DNA from 2 places in the Paenibacillus sp. F024 genome. Region 1 is predicted to be linked to the other one. Evidence: riboswitches for the same ligand, from Rfam matches in the RefSeq annotation. Region 1 holds a riboswitch; the other holds the start of a gene.
What was found. Region 1 has a riboswitch for cobalamin ahead of ACZYR9_RS21145 (energy-coupling factor ABC transporter permease). Riboswitches for the same ligand answer to the same signal wherever they lie in the genome.
Positions count from the first base shown of each region.

Region 2: another riboswitch for cobalamin. It lies ahead of ACZYR9_RS24865 (ABC transporter substrate-binding protein); the one in region 1 lies ahead of ACZYR9_RS21145 (energy-coupling factor ABC transporter permease).

Region 1 covers NZ_JBVASZ010000026.1:28,798-33,406, forward strand. The annotation lists gene ACZYR9_RS21130 (hypothetical protein) at 1-495, opposite strand, end outside; gene ACZYR9_RS21135 (DUF7010 family protein) at 499-1,053, opposite strand; gene ACZYR9_RS21140 (hypothetical protein) at 1,381-1,632, opposite strand; cobalamin riboswitch at 1,957-2,144, shown strand; gene ACZYR9_RS21145 (energy-coupling factor ABC transporter permease) at 2,295-3,053, shown strand; gene ACZYR9_RS21150 (energy-coupling factor ABC transporter substrate-binding protein) at 3,058-3,342, shown strand; gene cbiQ (cobalt ECF transporter T component CbiQ) at 3,339-4,136, shown strand; gene ACZYR9_RS21160 (energy-coupling factor ABC transporter ATP-binding protein) at 4,133-4,609, shown strand, end outside.
Region 2 covers NZ_JBVASZ010000044.1:21,994-26,602, reverse strand. The annotation lists gene ACZYR9_RS24870 (hypothetical protein) at 285-803, shown strand; cobalamin riboswitch at 832-1,036, shown strand; gene ACZYR9_RS24865 (ABC transporter substrate-binding protein) at 1,201-2,223, shown strand; gene ACZYR9_RS24860 (FecCD family ABC transporter permease) at 2,224-3,261, shown strand; gene ACZYR9_RS24855 (ABC transporter ATP-binding protein) at 3,278-4,066, shown strand; gene cobT (nicotinate-nucleotide--dimethylbenzimidazole phosphoribosyltransferase) at 4,063-4,609, shown strand, end outside.

The DNA.
Region 1 (4,609 bases):
CACCGACCCGACGATCGAAATCAGCAGCCCGAATCGCAAGGCTGCGGCCAGATGCGGGGACAGCTCCAGCCGGGCAAGGAGGAGATATACCCAAAGGATGATGGCCGCAATCGTCACGATCCCAATCGTAATCCCCATCATCGAGTATAGTGCGGCATCCAGCGGCGTCTCCAGATTAAAGTGCGACCTCTTGCCTTGAGCCGCTTGGAAGCTAATCATACCGATATCGATGATAAACCCGGTGGAAGTCGTATACGACACCAGCTTTTGAATCACGCGATTACGGACATAACGCATGATATAAGCAAAGGTCAACGAATATACAACGATAGATAAGGCAAACTTTGCCGGCTTTATCCAAACATTGAGCCCAAGGAGAGTACGGGAGTCGACCAGTGCCAACAGCACAAACAGAACAGAGAGAAAAATGTGACTTACGCCCAATACCGTCAAACAACGATCATGACGATAAAGCTCTCCAAACCAGCTTCTCATGGTTTAACTTTCCCTTTCCAGGTCGTTTTTGTTTTCACGCAGCAGCCAAATTACGGTCATGCTATACACCAGAAAAAGAACAAGAGGAACCAGGGTGTAGGCTTGAGATAAGAAAGCGCTGCCTAGAATTAAAGCCGATACGGTCGTGCCAATCGTTAAAAACAGATACGCCTTGCTGTTGTAAATCCATACATAAACAAGAAAATGCGATCCGCCCAGAAGTCCTACCGCGAGGGGGATCCATTCCGGTGCGACTTGAAAAATCACGATAAACACCGGAATATAAAAGCCCTGCACTCCGGCCATCAAACCGCCCAAGGTTCCTAACGGATTGTCTTTAGTCATTATCGTTACTCCCAAAATTCTGGCAATCCATAGCCCCAGCGGAAAAATGGAGCCCAAGCCAATGATCCAAATCAGGCGCACCGTTTCAGCCGGAAATAATGCCGGTGCCAAAGTAAGAAAAAGCATAAAGACAGCGCCTGAGATCAGAATCGGATATCCGCGCTGAGAAGACTGTATGAGGTCTTTTCTAAGTTCATCTAATGTACGAGTCATTTCATCCCTTCTTTCCAGGTATAAGAAATCGGTCACTAAAGCAAATGTAATGTGTATCTCCCTTATTCAGAGCAAAGGGGATGCTAAATGATAAACTAAATCCCGAGCATATCCATAGTAAAGAGGAGACTCCGCCTAAAGACAGCGGCATGGTCAGAAATATAATCATAGTCATTATGAGGAACAAAACAACGATGGCAGCTGCAAAGTTTACGGCAGAGCTAAGAGAATATGCCCGCTTTTTTACCTCCTTCCTGCTGTTTCTCCCTGAGTCTCAGGTTGATTCTCGTTCGGCCAAGAGGCCTTATCAAGCAAAAAACCGCTCACTTACAGCAGCGGCATCAGATCCTTATGCTCTTTTTTCATTTGCAGGGCCGATTTGATCGCCTCTTTGCGCAGCAGGTCTCTTACGGTTGAGGAATTCTCAACAAAAAATGTTTCGCATCTGCTCAAATTGTAGAGTGCTCTTTTTGCCGCCTCGCCGGCCAGCTTTTCACATTGCAATAAATAATAACAGATGCTGTAACAATCCATTTCGTGCTTTCTTAAGAAAGATATGCGATCCTTTTTATCCATCATCAGATCATCCCTAACTTTTCTTACTTATTCCATATTTTAAAGGGTTTTCACTTGCTGAATAGTACTATTTTCTTCTAGTACCCTTCATTAAGTATATAGGGCGAATATAAACAAAAGTTAAACAGATGCTAAACAATTTCTTAATTGTAGTCCGCGTCCTTTTTGCAGCATTCATCCTCCGCGTTTCGTAAAAGGAACAGTGAATGAATGGAGGATTTCGATAGACAAACACTCTAATTCGTGTTATAGTTCAATAAATTTGTGTTACATAGAGGAATTTATCGATCGATAGCGAATTTGTAGCATGGATTACCACAAACCAACTGCATACTTAATAGATCAGGTGCCTTTGTACTGACAAAGGGTAACAGGGAATCGGGTGCAAATCCCGAGCGGTCCCGCCACTGTATTCGGGGAGTTTCTCTCAGCATGTCACTCGATGCTCCATCGGGGAAGACGGGAGAAGATGTCGATCCGATAGCCAGGAGACCTACCTGATTTATGCACCCGAACGCCTTCGAGGAAAGGAGTGGTGTACGAACGATGAAGCGACGATCACGAAGGACAGCCGATCTTGTCGTCTATTATTTCGTACCCCTAACCAATCCGGCAGGATTGGTTTTTTGAGTTTTATGATCATATACTAGGGAGGAAATGTGAACATGTTGTCCAAAAAAGTCATAAGCACGCTGCTGTTAGTCCTGGGCTTTACCCTTTACCTGAGTATCAATGACCCGCAGTCCGCCTATGCCATGCATATTATGGAGGGCTTTCTCCCGTTCGGATGGGCCATCTTCTGGTGGGCTGTATTTATCCCGTTCTTCATTCTCGGACTCCGGGCTTTAATGAGAATTACAAGGGAAACGCCGGAATTGAAAATTTTACTCGGCGTGGCCGGAGCCTTCATCCTCGTCTTGTCGGCGCTCAAAATTCCGTCCGTAACGGGAAGCAGCTCGCATCCGACCGGGACAGGCCTCGGCGCGGTCATGTTCGGCCCGCTGCCCATGAGCGTGCTAGGCTCCATTGTCCTGCTGTTTCAAGCGCTGCTGCTGGCCCATGGCGGGTTGACTACCCTTGGCGCCAATGCCTTCTCCATGGCTGTCGCCGGCCCTATGGTCGGTTTTGCCGCTTACCGGTGGATGATGATATCTACGGGAAAACAAAAGCTGTCCATTTTTACGGCGGCCGCTCTGGCTAACCTGTCTACCTATGTCGTCACTTCGATTCAACTAGCCTTGGCGTTCCCGGCGGATAGCGGCGGCGTTCTCGCTTCTTTCGCTAAATTCGGAGGCATCTTTGCCATAACTCAAATCCCTTTGGCCATCAGTGAAGGTCTGCTTACCATATTGATATGGAACTGGCTTAAGGCCAATAGCTCTGAGGAATTATCGATGCTGCAGCGTAAAATGAAAGGAGTCTAATCTAATGAACCATCGCACAATGAACCTTCTCATCCTGATTGCCGTTGTCTTGTTGGCTGTTCTTCCGCTCCTGTTCGTCAACGGAGAATTTGGCGGTGCGGACGGCGCCGCTGAAGAAATGATTACCGAGATTCAGCCGGAGTATCAACCCTGGTTTTCTCCGCTGATGGAGCCTCCGGCAGAGACCGAAAGCATGCTGTTTGCCCTGCAGGCAGCCATTGGCGCCGGTTTTATCGGCTTTGCCATCGGATGGTTCAAGGGTAGGGCTTCCAAAACCAAAACTCCATGATCAAGCTGATCGATACGCTCTCTTACACCAACAAACTGCGCTCCGTTTCTCCGAGGTGGAAATGCGGATTCGCGGCCGTGCTGATGGTACTGTCTTATTTATCTCATCCCATCATCCAATTGCTGATCATCGCCTGGATGTTCATATGGACTGCCCTGTATGCCCGGATACCTGTCAAAGTGTACAGCCTGCTGATCGCGGCCTCCTGCCTGTTTTATGCAGCCAGTCTGCCGGCCATTATCATTGAGCTTACCTCCACCGGCCCGGTCTCGCCCGATGGGAGGGTCCTCTTTACGATTGCCCAGTGGACGGCCTATGTTACGGAAGCAGGCATGTACCAAGCCGGCAGCCTGCTGATTCGGATCATCGCCTGCTTGTCCTGCCTGACCTTTGTTATGTTAACGACGCCCATGTCCGATCTGTTTCAGGTGATGAGAGCATGGCGCGTTCCCTCTCTGGTACTGGAGTTGATGCTGATCATGTACCGTTTTCTCTTTGTGCTTTCGGATACGGCCCAGCAGATATATACGGCTCAGAAAGCCCGGGGCGGTCAGACCGGCTTCTACCGCAGGCTTAACGATACGGCCATCCTGATCGTTCGGTTGTTCGGCAAAACGATGCAGAGGTACAAGGTGCTTTCGCAGGGCTTAGTGGCTAGAGGATTTATCGATGAGATTCAATTGGCACCGGTTCAAGCGGCTTCCATGCCCTTTCGTTATACTTTGGAAAGTTACATCGGAGTGACTTTTTTATTACTTTTTGAGCTCTGGCTTCGCTGGGGGGAAACGATATGAAATCCATTATAGAAGCTCACGCAGTACATTACAGCTACCCGGGAACTCAAGCCGAGGCTCTTCAGGGCTTGACCATAAGCTTGCCGGAAGGCAAAAAAACCGCCATTTGCGGCCATAACGGGTCGGGCAAATCCACTTTGTTCCTGCATGCGGTCGGCATACACCGACCAGCTGCCGGAGAGATAAAGTGGAAGGGTACGCCCATGTCCTATCGCGCAGCTGATCTCAAAAAGCTGCGGCAGCAAGCTGGACTGGTGTTCCAAGACCCGGAACACCAGTTGATTCTGAGTACGCCATATGAGGATATTTCCTATGGTCTGCGCAATGCCGGGATATCCGAGCATGACATCCTTCAGCGTACCGAACATATCCTTGCGTCCATGGGTCTGAAACATTTGGCGAATACACCCATTCATCACTTAAGCCTAGGTCAAAAAAAACGTGTCGCCCTGGCCGGAGTGATGGTTCTCGAG
Region 2 (4,609 bases), on a different contig from region 1:
GAGCGGTCAAGCGCTCTTCTTGACGGCTTCTTTTGCCTATGAGATTCTCCAAGCAAGCGGAAGGGTTATGACTCTCGTTAATAGCCATCCACCCACCCAGTAGCGCGAAGAGCCAAATTAATGAATATGAACCTTCATCAAAGAGGCCGGTCTTAATCGGCTTCTTTTTTGTTCCTTCGATCCTCTTAAAAGCTTTGAAAGAGCGGGTCTTTTATGTTAACATCATAAAGAATATATTGGGGAAACGGGTTAGAGAGCTGCAGAAGCTGAGGGGAGAAACCGGCATGAGAGGAAAAGAGCTGCTCTGCCTGCTGCTGTTGTTCGTACTTGCGGGCTGCGGCGGGGGGCCGAAGGCGGATGTGACGATTTTCATGATGGGCTCCAACGGGTTTCCGAATGAAGCGGGAGCAAAGCTGCAGGCTTCACTGCAAAGCCAATTAGGCGAATCGCCCAGTGTACAAGTATATACGGCGCCATTATTTTCAATAGAAAAGCTGATCGTCGAAATAGCGGCCGGTGAGAACGGGATTCTCGTCATCCCGGAGAATCATTTTAAGACTATGGGCGGGCAGGGCGGATATGTTCCGCTGGACGATGTGGCCAACGCGGAGGATTTCCCAGAAGGTGTTCTGGAGGTTGCGCAAGCCGGGAATAAGGAAAAGCATTTGTACGGCATCCCGTTGGAGCAAACCCAATGGCTGAAGGAGCTCGAATTGAACGACAAAAACTTGTATGCTTTCATCCCGGCCAATGCGCCGGACAAAGAGAAAGCGAAACGGGTCTTGAAAATCATGGCCGAGTAATAGCCCTTCATGCCAATCATGAAGCGGACAACAACATAGCGGTTCAGGTGCCTGCAAGGAAGCTCCATGCCTGCAGGTTAAAAGGGAAGCCGGTGTGAATCCGGCACGGTCCCGCCACTGTATACGGGTAAATGCTCTTCTATCAAGTCACTGTCAGGATCAGACGGGAAGGCGAAGAGCTCTTGAATAAGCAGCCCGCAAGTCAGGAAACCTGCCTGAACATGCATTCGATGCGGCCTTTCGAGGAAAAGGGGCAGATCGCTGAGCTTGCGGGCGGCATAACGCTAATGATGTCGGTTATGGCTGCCGCAGGTTTGTCAGTGTGTGCCCTCTGCTTCGGAGACGATCCGAACGCAGAGGTCTTTTCGTTTTTAAATGATTTTAGGGAGATGGACCTATGTATTGGGGTAAGAAAAATCACGTTAAAAAAAGACTGCTCGCGGCCGTTTTGAGCTTGGCTTTGGCGGGAACGCTGGCAGGCTGCGGAAGCACTGCTCCGACTCCGGGGCAGGGTCAGCAGGCAGATTCGTCCAATGCGGGCGGAGCCAAGCAGGAAGGGGCAGTCTCATCGGCCAAACGAACGGCCTATCCGCTCACGATAAAGGATGCGACGGGCAAAGAATTTGTATTTGAAAAAGCTCCGGAGCGCATCGTCTCTACCTCGCCGAGTGAAACGGAAACGCTGTTTGCCTTGGGTCTCGGCGATCAGATCGTGGGGGTATCGGATTTTTGCAACTATCCTGCTGAAGCGGCGGCGAAGCCGAAGGTCGGCAGTATCATTAAACCGAATGAGGAAGCGCTCATTGCGGCCAACGCCGATGTGGTCATGACGGGAGTGTCCATGAATATGACCGTTGTAGAACAGCTTCGAGGTCTAAAGGTAAACCTGTTTAAGGTTGAGCCGAAGACGGTGGATGAAGTCATGAGCAATATTATTCTCATGGGGCAAATCTTCGACCGTCAGGAGCAGGCGGAGAAGCTGGTCCATGCCATGAAGGCGGAACGTCAAAAGGTGCTGGATGCGGTAAAGGATCTGAAGCCGGAGCAGAAGAAAAAGGTGTTCATTGAGTTTTCCCCGGGGTGGACGGTCGGTCAAGGCGAATATATTGACGAGCTGATCAGCTTGGCCGGTGGCATCAATGTGGCCGGCGGCGAGAAGGGGTATGTGAAGCTTAGCGAGGAGAAGGTGATTGCGGACAATCCGCAGATCATTATTTATCCGACCGGGATTGTGGATGATCAGACCAATAAGCCGATGGATCAACTGATTCGCGAACGCAGCGGCTGGGACCAGATTGAAGCGGTGAAGTCAAACCGGCTGGTCGGATTGGACAAGGACATCATGAGCCGTCCGGGTCCGCGGATCACCGAGGCATTGACGGAAGTGGCCAAAGGAATATATCCGGAACTGGTGAAATAGATGAAGCGTAAGCTGTGGATTTGGGGCGGAGCTTCCTTGGTCCTGCTATTATTTACCGCTTCTGCGGCATTGTCGATCGGTTCGGTCCGAATCCCGTTCGGTCATGTCTGGGGGATTATGCTGCATCATCTGCCTTGGATCGGTGAACGAATCCAGGGGGATTGGAGTGCAGCTTCCGAACAAATCGTATGGAGGGTCAGGCTGCCCAGGGCAGTCTTGGGTATTCTGGTTGGAGCCGCTCTGGGCTTGGCGGGTGCAGCCTTTCAGGGCGTGCTCCGCAACCCGCTCGCCGATCCGTATACGCTGGGTGTTTCTTCCGGAGCTTCGGTGGGCGCTTCGTTTTTAATTTTGTTTGGTCTGCAGTATACGCTCTTCGGGGAGTGGACGGTACCGGCGGTTGCGTTTGCGACCGGAGTGCTGTCACTCTTCACGGTACTCCTGCTGGCTCGGACCGGAGGCAAGCTGCGCAAAGAAACCGTCATTTTGTCGGGTGTCGTGATCCAGGCCTTCCTGGGCGCCTTCGTTTCGTTAATGGTGGCGATGTCGGATCAGGTCATCAATGAAATAATCTTCTGGCTGATGGGAAGCCTAGCGCTGCGAGGCTGGACATATTCCTTGGTGCTGCTGCCGTATTTGGCTGCAGGCGCAGCGGTGCTTCTCTGCTTTGGCCGGGCGATGAATTTGTTTGCGCTCGGGGAGCGGCAGGCGGCTCATCTTGGTATCCATATTGAAAGAACGAAGCTGATTGTTCTGGTCGCGGCGACTTTGATTACGGCAGCAGCTGTCTCCGTTTCGGGCGTGATTGCGTTTGTAGGACTGCTGGTGCCGCATTTGCTTCGGCTTATGATCGGACCGGATTACCGATTGCTGCTTCCCCTTTCGCTTATCGGCGGTGCGATTTATGTGCTGCTGGCGGATACGTTGGCCCGAACGCTGCTTAGTCCGACGGAAATTCCGCTCGGGGTAGTTACGGCGTTTATGGGGGCTCCGTTTTTCGCTTATTTGCTGCGGCGGAAAAAGCGGGTGATACGCGAATGAAAGGAGGCGGCACGGGATGATTCAAGTAGATGTGGATAGGGTATCCAAGGCCTTCGGACCGCGGGAGGTGCTCAGGGGAGTCCGTTTTCGGGTGGAGCCAGGAGAATGGTTCGGTATCTTAGGACCCAACGGAAGCGGGAAGTCGACACTGCTTCATCTGATTTCCGGACTGGAGCCGGCGACTGCCGGTCGTGTGCTGCTGGATGGCAAGCCTGCAGCGTCCTGCTCAAGGAAAGCATTGGCAAGGCAGATCGCGGTGCTGGAGCAGGAAGCGCTGCCGCCGCTCGGCTTCACGGTGCAAGAGGTGATCGAAATGGGGCGCTATCCGTATCAAAACTGGCTGGGAGACGAAACGGGGGATGCGAGTACGCTGGTAGAGCGGATTATCGATTGGCTGAAGCTGGAGCCTCTGCGGGAGAGAACCATCGATCATTTGAGCGGAGGGGAACGGCAGCGTGTGGCGTTGGGTAAAGCGATGGCGCAGGAGCCCAAGCTGCTGCTGCTGGATGAGCAGACGACATTTCTTGACATCGGGTATCAGGTTGAGATGATGGATCTGGTGCGCAGGTGGCAGGAGGAATGGAAAATGACGGTCATTTCGGTGCTGCATGATCTGAATTTGGCCGCTCAATACTGCGACCGTCTCCTCCTGCTGCATGAAGGAGCGGCGGCTGGAATCGGAACGCCTGAAGAGGTGCTTTATGCAGATCTTCTGGAAAGGGTGTACGGAACGCGGCCTCACATTCTTTCACATCCGGACAGCGGGGTGCCGCAAATCTTATTGGGAAAGGGAGCTGGAAGATGAGTAACAACCGATTGGAACAACTGATTACGGGAATTGCCCCATTGGATAAGCGGAGTATGGAGGAAGCGGCGCTGCATCTCGATCAGCTGACCAAGCCGCCGGGAAGCTTAGGCAGACTGGAGGAGGTAGCTAAGCAGCTATCGGGAATCCGGGGGGAGCTGATGCCGGACCTGGGGAAAAAGGCGGTCGTCGTCATGGCTGCGGATCACGGCGTATGCGAAGAAGGCGTCAGCGCCTATCCGGCTGAAGTTACGCCGCAGATGGTGTTTAACTTTTTGAATGGGGGCGCGGCGGTGAATGTGCTCTCGCGTCATGCCGGGGCTGATGTGCTGTGCGTTGACATGGGGGTGAACGCAGAGCTTTCCGATTCGCGGTTGAGGTCTCATAAAGTCCGCATGGGGACGGCTAATATGACAAAGGGGCCTGCGATGACGCGGGAGGAAGCGGAGAAAGCGGTTATGGCCGGTATGGAGATCGCCGCAGAATTAGTTCGGGACGGCTACAGATTGATCGCCACCGGGGATATGGGCATCGGCAATACGA